DNA from 4 places in the Chryseobacterium sp. SIMBA_029 genome. Region 1 is predicted to be linked to each of the others. Evidence: riboswitches for the same ligand, from Rfam matches in the RefSeq annotation. Region 1 holds a riboswitch; each other region holds the start of a gene.

The links. Region 1 has a riboswitch for cobalamin ahead of SB679_RS15655 (T9SS type A sorting domain-containing protein). Riboswitches for the same ligand answer to the same signal wherever they lie in the genome.
Region 2: it holds a riboswitch for cobalamin, as region 1 does, so the genes downstream of both, SB679_RS04850 (TonB-dependent receptor) here and SB679_RS15655 (T9SS type A sorting domain-containing protein) in region 1, are expected to answer to the same signal.
Region 3: it holds a riboswitch for cobalamin, as region 1 does, so the genes downstream of both, SB679_RS12145 (TonB-dependent receptor plug domain-containing protein) here and SB679_RS15655 (T9SS type A sorting domain-containing protein) in region 1, are expected to answer to the same signal.
Region 4: it holds a riboswitch for cobalamin, as region 1 does, so the genes downstream of both, SB679_RS11610 (acyl-CoA thioesterase) here and SB679_RS15655 (T9SS type A sorting domain-containing protein) in region 1, are expected to answer to the same signal.

The regions. Positions count from the first base shown of each region.
Region 1 covers NZ_JAWRXA010000008.1:124,944-127,150, reverse strand. Annotated here, with positions in the region: gene clpP (ATP-dependent Clp endopeptidase proteolytic subunit ClpP) at 1-268, shown strand, start outside; gene SB679_RS15655 (T9SS type A sorting domain-containing protein) at 348-1,457, opposite strand; cobalamin riboswitch at 1,544-1,729, opposite strand; gene SB679_RS15650 (esterase-like activity of phytase family protein) at 1,987-2,207, shown strand, end outside.
Region 2 covers NZ_JAWRXA010000002.1:365,239-367,445, forward strand. Annotated here, with positions in the region: gene SB679_RS04845 (transporter) at 1-55, shown strand, start outside; cobalamin riboswitch at 486-671, shown strand; gene SB679_RS04850 (TonB-dependent receptor) at 780-2,207, shown strand, end outside.
Region 3 covers NZ_JAWRXA010000006.1:70,574-72,780, reverse strand. Annotated here, with positions in the region: gene SB679_RS12145 (TonB-dependent receptor plug domain-containing protein) at 1-1,077, opposite strand, end outside; cobalamin riboswitch at 1,109-1,286, opposite strand; gene cdd (cytidine deaminase) at 1,401-1,883, opposite strand; gene namA (NADPH dehydrogenase NamA) at 1,987-2,207, shown strand, end outside.
Region 4 covers NZ_JAWRXA010000005.1:366,337-368,543, forward strand. Annotated here, with positions in the region: gene SB679_RS11605 (hypothetical protein) at 238-1,038, shown strand; cobalamin riboswitch at 1,091-1,271, shown strand; gene SB679_RS11610 (acyl-CoA thioesterase) at 1,384-1,767, shown strand; gene SB679_RS11615 (HD domain-containing protein) at 1,922-2,207, opposite strand, start outside.

The DNA of each region.
Region 1 (2,207 bases):
AGGAAAGCGTTCTGCGCTGAAACATTCAAGAGTAATGATTCACCAGCCTTCAGGAGGTGCACAAGGGGTGGCTTCTGATATGGAAATCAACTTAAGAGAGATGCTGAAGCTGAAAAAAGAATTGTATGATATCATCGCTGAACATTCAGGACAAACTTATGAATGGGTAGAGAAAGCATCAGACAGAGATTACTGGATGACTTCTGAAGAAGCAAAAAGCTTCGGAATGGTAGATGAGGTTTTACAAAGATCTGTTGAAAAGAAATAATTTTCTGCAATGAAAATAAGAAAGCGCACCAGACGGTGCGCTTTTTTTATGGAATATTTTTCAATAAAGATGGTGATGTTTATTGTTTAATCAGCTTCTGAATGATCGTTTGATGATCTGTTTTAATTTCAACAAAATAAATTCCTTTCACTAATGATTGGATATTGATTTTTTTACCCAGAGAATTCAGCACTTTCTGGCCGGAAACTGAGTACATATTGACTTCTTTTATATTTTCGTTACTATCAAGCTGGATAAAATCTGTCGCTGGATTTGGATAGATCTTAAAATTATTTTTATGGACAGATGCAACTCCGAGTGTGCTGTTAGTAGCTTCACTTGGCGTAAATGGCAGTCTTTGTCCGAAACTTAATCCTAACCAATCATTATTGATGAGCTGTATTTGTGACAAATTGGTCTGCCCTCTCCAGCTTGAAAGGTTTTTACCTTTATACAATTTCCATGTTTGCTGTCCCGATGGAGTTCCGTTGAAATTATGTAATGACAATCCGGCAATCTGATTACCGCTTACCGTATAATTGAAATACGGAGCCTGGGTTTTGATCATTTCTAAGGCTTGGGCCGCATTCAGACTTCCGTTGTATTGAATCCCGAAAACAAAAGAATCGGCATTTCCGTTGGAACTATTGGTTCCAAAATCAATAACGACTAAGCTTTTATGGGTGCCTGTCCCGATCCAGTTGACAATCTGACTGGAACTGTACCACGCAGAATGGTAAGCCGCAACAGGAGTTGATGGATATGTATAGTCAGGCTCGAATCCATAAGATATTCCGTACCATTTTCCATTAACAAGCGGGTCATTGTTTACCCCATTATTAAGCACCATATTTTCTGAATCCGGGCCAGACCAAGTAGACCAATAATCATCCAGACTCGGAATATGGTGGTTATAAGTAAGGCTGTACAAAAAACCGGACGGAATGTTAGCCTCAATACCAGGTTCTGCCGCTGCAATGCCATTGATGAGGTCTTCCATCGTTAGATTAGCTTCATCAAAACGATATCCCCATGCGTAAGAAGCCGGAGTATTATTATCATTAAAATCAGCGATGAAATACGCTTTTTTGGAGCCGGTGCCTACCCAGAATTTAATATCACTTTCTGTGAATTGGGCGGATAAAAACTGCATACAGAGCAGTAAGAAAAAAAGATAGTTTTTCTTCATGATATAATTAAATTAAAGTTTTATTCCCGAAACTTGATCTTTGGATATCGTCACTACAAAAGAGATTTTTTGTAAATGTTATATCAAAATTAAACAGCATCTAAGGCAGGTCTCCTGGCTTGCATCTTATAGTACACCTTCCCGGATGAGGATCCAGTGGCATTTCATACTACAAGTGAAATAGCTTACAGTTGCGGGTACAGCTCAGGATTATTATTTTACCTGATTCCCTATTATTGAACCGATGTTCAACCTTAAACGAGCGCAAAGATATTATTTAATTATTTGAAGAATATTTTGTTAATAATGGGCATTAACCTTCAAAAATAGCTTGTAATTGAGCTTTTCCGAATGAATATTTTTTTATTCACTAAGCAAATGAAAAGATTAATGGATTTATAGAATTGACCAGTTTGATTTTTCTGTTGATCATGTATTCATATTACATATTGATTCTTAAAATACAATTATCATTGCATTCAAGATCTGTTTATATGCAATGTCTACTTTCGCTGCCATAAAAGTAACTATGAAAAAAATACTATTTTCTGTACTTATACTTGCTGCTGTGTCAGCTTGTAAAGACGATGATACGATGATCAGTCAGGATATCAATTATGCTAAGCTTCCTCAGGAATTTCCTTTTTCAAAACTGGCAACTATTGGAGGGGTTGATGTCAACAACGGCGGCTTTGGTTCCGGTGCGGCAGCCCATCCTACCAGAAAAGGAGAATTTTATGTGATTACAGA
Region 2 (2,207 bases), on a different contig from region 1:
AGGCGATATTGAAGCAAAATCCAGATTTAGCCTGTTTATCAATGTGGGAATTTGACGTGAAATGATGTAGATTTAAGATTAAAAAATTAAGGTGGTTTAAATTTTATGACCACAGATTTTACACATTTCACAGATGATTATGTTTTAGCTCGCGCAGATGGCTCTAATTAAGCAGATTATTTTCTGTATGATGAATAAAAATATGATTTTTTACACTTAGCTGAACTTAGTATACGTAATCATTTAACCTTAAAAAGCTAAAATGTTTAAAAAGCTTTTATGGCATTGTGGGTAAAATTAAAAGTGTAAACAAGCTGGAGTACAAACCTTATAGATTTCAAGAATCTGTAAGGTTTTTTTATAGAAAATTTTTAGATAAAAACGACACTTTAAGTTTTTAATAGGAGACAGATTATCTTGGGATTTGTATTTATCCTATTGAAAATTAATTTATTAAGCCTTTTATTGGATATCTTAATAATTTTCTATCTTTGCCGGAATCTGGTGCGCCATAAAAAGCGCTTAAAAGGGAATCCGGTGAAAATCCGGAACAGACCCGCTGCTGTAAGCTCCAAACCAAAGTTTTTGAAGAATATATCCACTGTTGTAAAATGGGAAGGATTTCAAAAATGGAGTAAGTCAGAAGACCTGCCGGACAATTAACGTTTGACGCTTTCGTGGAATAAAGCTTAGGACATCATTGATTTTGTGCAGTTTAAAGCTGTGCTTTGTCATGGTTTTCCCATATCCATTAGCGTTATCATTATTCAAGTGAGCTAATGGTAATACAATATAGTACTTCTCAATTTTACAGATCAGTTACTGCAATTCTTGTGATAACAGGGCAGTTTTTATTTTCCCAGTCGAAGGACAGCCTCAGGGAAAAAGAAATTCTTCAGATCGATCTCTATAAAAAAAATCTTAAAGAAATCCTTCCTGCACAAACGTTGTCAGGAGAGCAATTAGAAAGGCTTAACAGTCATTCGGTGGCAGATGCCCTGCGGTATTTTTCCGGTGTCCAGATTAAAGACTATGGCGGAATAGGAGGGTTGAAGACGATTAACATCCGAAGTATGGGAAGCCAGCACGTCGGTGTTTTTTATGATGGAATCCAATTGGGGAATGCCCAGAACGGCTTAGTAGATTTAGGACGGTTTTCTTTAGATGATCTTGAAGAAATTTCGCTGTACAACGGACAGAAAAGTGAAATTTTCCAGCCGGCCAAAGATTTTGGTTCTTCAGGATCTATTTACCTGCAGCCTAAAACACCAAGTTTTAAAAACGGAAGAAAAACCAATCTGACGATCAGGGTAAAAAATAGCTCCATCGACTTATTCAATCCGTCGATTCGGGTGGAGCAGAAGATTTCTGATAAAGTATCGGCCAGTTTCAGTTCAGAATTTATGCAGAGTGACGGGATCTATAAATTCCGGTATACCAGGAAATATCCTGACGGTGAGATCGCCAATGATACTATTGCGAAAAGATACGATTCGGATATCCGGGCAAAGCGTTTTGAAACCAGTTTTAACGGAACAATGAATAACGGAAGCTGGAATGTAAGAGGATATGGCTATATATCAAACCGCGGAATCCCCGGGGCTATTGTCAATAACCGTTTCGGGGCAAGGGGACAACGCCTGATAGATGAAAATTATTTTGTGCAGGGTAATTTCAGGAAAAAAATATTCCCAAAACTGGAAACCCAGTTCAAAGCAAAATTTGCTTACGACTATACTCATTTTGTCGATACGCTTTCTTCCATAAAAATAAACAATCAATATATTCAGAAGGAAGTGTATTTGTCTTCTTCCAGTCTGTATACGATCAATCCTAACTGGGAGGTAAGTGCAAGCGCAGATTTCCAGTATAATATGCTGGACTCGGATCTCAAATTATTCTCTTACCCTACAAGGTACACTTCACTGGTAGCTTTTGCCACCACCTATCACTGGAACAGACTTAAATTTTTGGGAAGCTTATTAGGAACTTTTGTTCACGAAGAAGTAGAGCTCAACACCAAATCTCCGGATAAAGCTGAATGGACACCGGCTGCATTTTTAAGCTATCAGCCTTTCGATGGTAAAGATTTTATTGTAAGAGCTTTTTATAAACGTATTTTCAGGATGCCAACGTTCAACGATCTGTATTATACAAATATTGGAAATACCTTCCTGAAACCTGAATTTACCAACCAATATAATCTG
Region 3 (2,207 bases), on a different contig from region 1:
TGCCGCAAAATAGCGAAGCAATCCCGCTACAGAACCTACATTTCTGCTCACCTTAGAAATCTGGGAAGTTCCCGTACCTTCAGCTTTATTCACCTGAAATTCACCGATGACATTCACATTCCATTTTGGACTCAGGAAATAATTGAAATCATTTTTTACAATATAATTTTTTCCTATCCCGCCACTTGTAGCAGGTCCATTGACGTTGGCAAAATATTGAAAATTCTCTTCCGTGTAAGCAGCCTTAAATGAATTGCTGAACTTTGACTGATTCCAGTCCCAGGAAAGAAGACTTCTGATATTTTGGGTTTCGTATTTTGTTTTGGTTTCACTTTCAAAAAGTACCGGATAATTCTGATTTCCATTAAAAAATTCAGAAATCCAGGAAATCTGATGATGAGGAGCCACTTTATAAGCACCGGCAATATTAAAAGTCGTATTAAAATATTTTCCGTTCTGATTGATATAGTTTCGGGCTTCTTTCACCTCATAATCATTCTCACTGATGGAATGATTTCCTGTAACTTTAATACTTAATTTATCATTACTGTAGGAACCTTTGATAAAATGAGTAAAAGTACCAAATGAAGCCGCTTCAGAAAATAAAGAAGTATGAAAACCTTTATTGAAATCCAGATTATTGTTAAGATGGATGCTTCCCCCAATAGCACCGCTGCCATAAATGACACTTCCGCCACCTGCTTTTATATCAAGCTGGTCATATCCAAACAAAGGAATATTGTTGACATCTCCCTGACCCAGAAAATTAGAATTAATACTGATTCCGTTCCATACAAAAGCCGTTTGTTGAGCCGTAGTTCCCCTAAAAGAAGGCGAAGAAACTGCACCACGTCCGTTTTCCTTAATATATACCGGAGTCTGGAAACGTAAAAGTTCAGAAAGATTGGTGGAATTTTTCTCTGCGTCTTCAAGGGTAAGAGTGTTCACCTTATGAAAAAGCTTCACTCTGTTCATTTGACTGTCGAAAATATAAACAGTATCGATCCCTTTCTCCTGTCCGGAAAGAAAGCAACCATAAGACGACAAAAGCAGTACTAAAGATCTTTTTATATCCATACTATTTTACTTTTCCTCCGAAAGCAATATATTTTTTAATTATAATTCTGGCAGGTCTCCTGACTTTCGCTTTCTACACCTTCCCGTATGTACAGTGGTTTTTCGTAGAATTTCTTGTTGCGATTTACAGTTGCGGGGACAGTTTGGGGTTTACACCCAATTCCCTATTAATTCCAAATATGCTGGAAACCAAAATTTTTGTAAAGATAAGTTTTTAAATGTATTAGACAAAAGGCAATACTGAACCGCTAATTTTCAACGCTGCAGCTATGTTTTACCTCTGTTTACAGAGATAGCAGAGGTGAAATAAGTGCCAGTTTGCCTTACAAAAACGTCGCATCAAAATAGAAAGGCAAAAGATCTTTAATAGAATGTACTTTTACCACTTCCTCATTCATGCTTGAAAAATAAAGGTCAATATTCTCGTTTTGTTTCGTTTCATATTCCATTAAACTCTGGCGGCATGCACCACATGGCGGGATTGGAGGATTTTTCTCATGAAACTCCTTGGGACCGCCCACCACGAAAATCTTTTTGATTTTCACCGTAGGAAAATTGGCTCCTATCCAAAAGAGCGCTGTTCTCTCAGCACAAAGCCCGGATGGAAAAGCGGCATTCTCCTGATTGTTTCCGGAATATATTTCTCCGTTTTCCAGCAGGACAGCACATCCTACAAAAAACTGAGAATAAGGTGCATAAGCGTTTTCACGGGCCTGTTTTGCTGTTTCGAATAATTTTTTCTCGATATCATTCAGTTCACTGCTATTTTTAAAATATTCGTAACCGATCTGTATGTCTTTTTTCATATATTGTAGGCCTAAAAAAGGGGGATAAAATTAGCTCTTTTTACTCAGGTGGGCAATATTATTTTATTCTTCCGGTATCTCTATTAAATTTCAAAAAAATAATATGTTATATACGCCAATAAAATTCAGAAACGTAGAGCTTAAAAACCGATGGGTAATGTCTCCCATGTGCATGTATTCTTGTGAAAACGGTATCGCCAATGATTTTCATTTCGTACACTACGGAAGCCGGTCGCAAGGCGGTACAGGTTTAATTATGGTTGAAGCTACTGGCGTAGAACCACGCGGACGAATTACCAACCATTGCATGGGAATCTGGAATGA
Region 4 (2,207 bases), on a different contig from region 1:
TGAATCAGCGCTTTTTTTATTGTTATTTTTTGATCCACTTTAATCGGGTAGAGTTGATAGACTAATACGATTAATAATAAAATATCCTATTTACAAGTTAAGAATATCAATTATTATCAGAAATTTTATTATTCTTCTAGATTTCAGATCAGCTTTTCAGATATGGCATTATAATTATGATTTAGATACTTACCGAAAAGCATTTAATTTATATATTTGAAGAGTCAAAAATTTTTCATGATGATTTCTGTAAACAAAGTATTCTGCCTATCTATTTTCAGTGTTTTTTCTTTGGCTTCTGTCAAAGGTCAGCAAAAAGTTCCTTTTGGAGTAGTAAAAGCTGAAGAAGGATATGCCAACGTACGTGTTCATAAAGATAACTACAGAAAGATTGTAGACAAGATCCGTATGCGTAAAGGGGATGTTTTTGTATATGTAAAACCGGCCCCGGGAGAAACGGAATGGATATGGATCAAATATCCTGAAAAACAGGATGCCGACAAACCTTTTGTACGGTATGAAGATCTTGACAAAGAAGGTATGGTGAATAAAGAACGTATTGCTTTTATAGACCAGCTGCCTCAATACACTCCTTCCAAATCCAAAAACGGAAGATCACTCATTTTTGTAGATAACAGCAATCCGAAAATACCGGCCGCCCAAAGAAGTAAAGTGGTTATCGATGTCTATCCTTCGAATGCCGGCTACCGTAAACAGGAGAAAGATGCCAACGGAAATATTCTTACGATCGATAAAATAAAGCCATGGGGAATCAGTAATGAACTGCCTGAAGGAATGACTGAGATCAAATCAATCAGAGTTCAGCAGCCGGGCAGAGGTTCTGTTTTTGTAAGGGAAGCGATCAAAAATATGTTTATGCCAACCATGGATTTCAATAATGTCGGAGTAACTGCACTGGACAACGACCATATCTTCCTATACATGATTAATGGAACCGGAGAAAACAGGTATACTTCACTTTGGACCATCAAAGAAGGAAGGGTCATCAGCCAGATTATTTATAAAAGTCCGGAATAATACTTCGTTATATTCTTATTATTCTTATTTTTGCCACTGAAAAGCATCATGCTTATTCATCATAGAAATGGGTTCTGCTTAACCGCTGATTAAAAGGGAACTGTGTGAAAATCACGGACTGTCGCGCAACTGTAAGTAACTAAAGTCTTGATCAAAAAATCCACTGTGCAAGCCATGGGAAGGAGATCAGGATGTTACAAGTCAGGAGACCTGCCTCTTTCGTTATACAAGAAACTTTCGCGGTTTGAAGTTTATTGGTCTGATGGATGGTTCAGGGATTTTATTATTCCTGTCTATATTCTGTTTGTCCCAATACTGCTCATTCCGCATTAATTAATAATGAATATGACTACAGAAGAAAGAATTGAAGCATCCGAAACCAGAATTTTTAAAGCGGTTTTCCCTAACACTACGAATCATTACGATACCCTTTTTGGAGGTACTGCCATGCAGCTGATGGATGAAGTAGCTTTCATCACCGCAACCCGTTTCGCAAGAAAAAGAGTGGTAACGGTAAGCAGCGATAAAATAGATTTTAAAAAACCTATTCCTGCAGGAACTATTGTGGAACTGATCGGAAAGGTTTCCCACGTAGGAAAAACGAGTATGAAAGTAAATGTTGAAATCTACACCGAACAGATGTACTCTTATGAAAGAGAAAAGGCCATTGTAGGAGATTTTACTTTTGTGGCAATTGATGAATTTAAAAAACCTATTCAAATCTTGTAAGGATTTATTTAACAATACTTTACAATCCTTTAGTCACTGTAAAATACTATATAAACCTGTATGAAAGTGCACTCTAAAAAAATTCTAAGTATTGAATCAGTTTCGGCGGCCTTTGGCCGCCGAAACTGATTCATAGAATAAAAAATTCGTATAATTATTTCAATACCTTTTCAGTATCCAAGCTTTTGATCAACAATAACTGAAAAGCCTCTCCCATTTCATCAGAAGCTCTGGTAATGGCATTTTCAAGCATATTTCGGATCTGATTTTCGGTTACTTTAGCTTCGGTCCAGCTTTTCCCGGAAGTATGGGAATTCAGGATAAAAGGCATAATTCGGTCTATGGCACAGGCAAAAATAGCATCCGGAGTTTCCTCTTCTTCAAATTCAAGCCATAAATTAAAAAACTCTGAACGTAAAGGTTCATCCAGAATCCCGAAA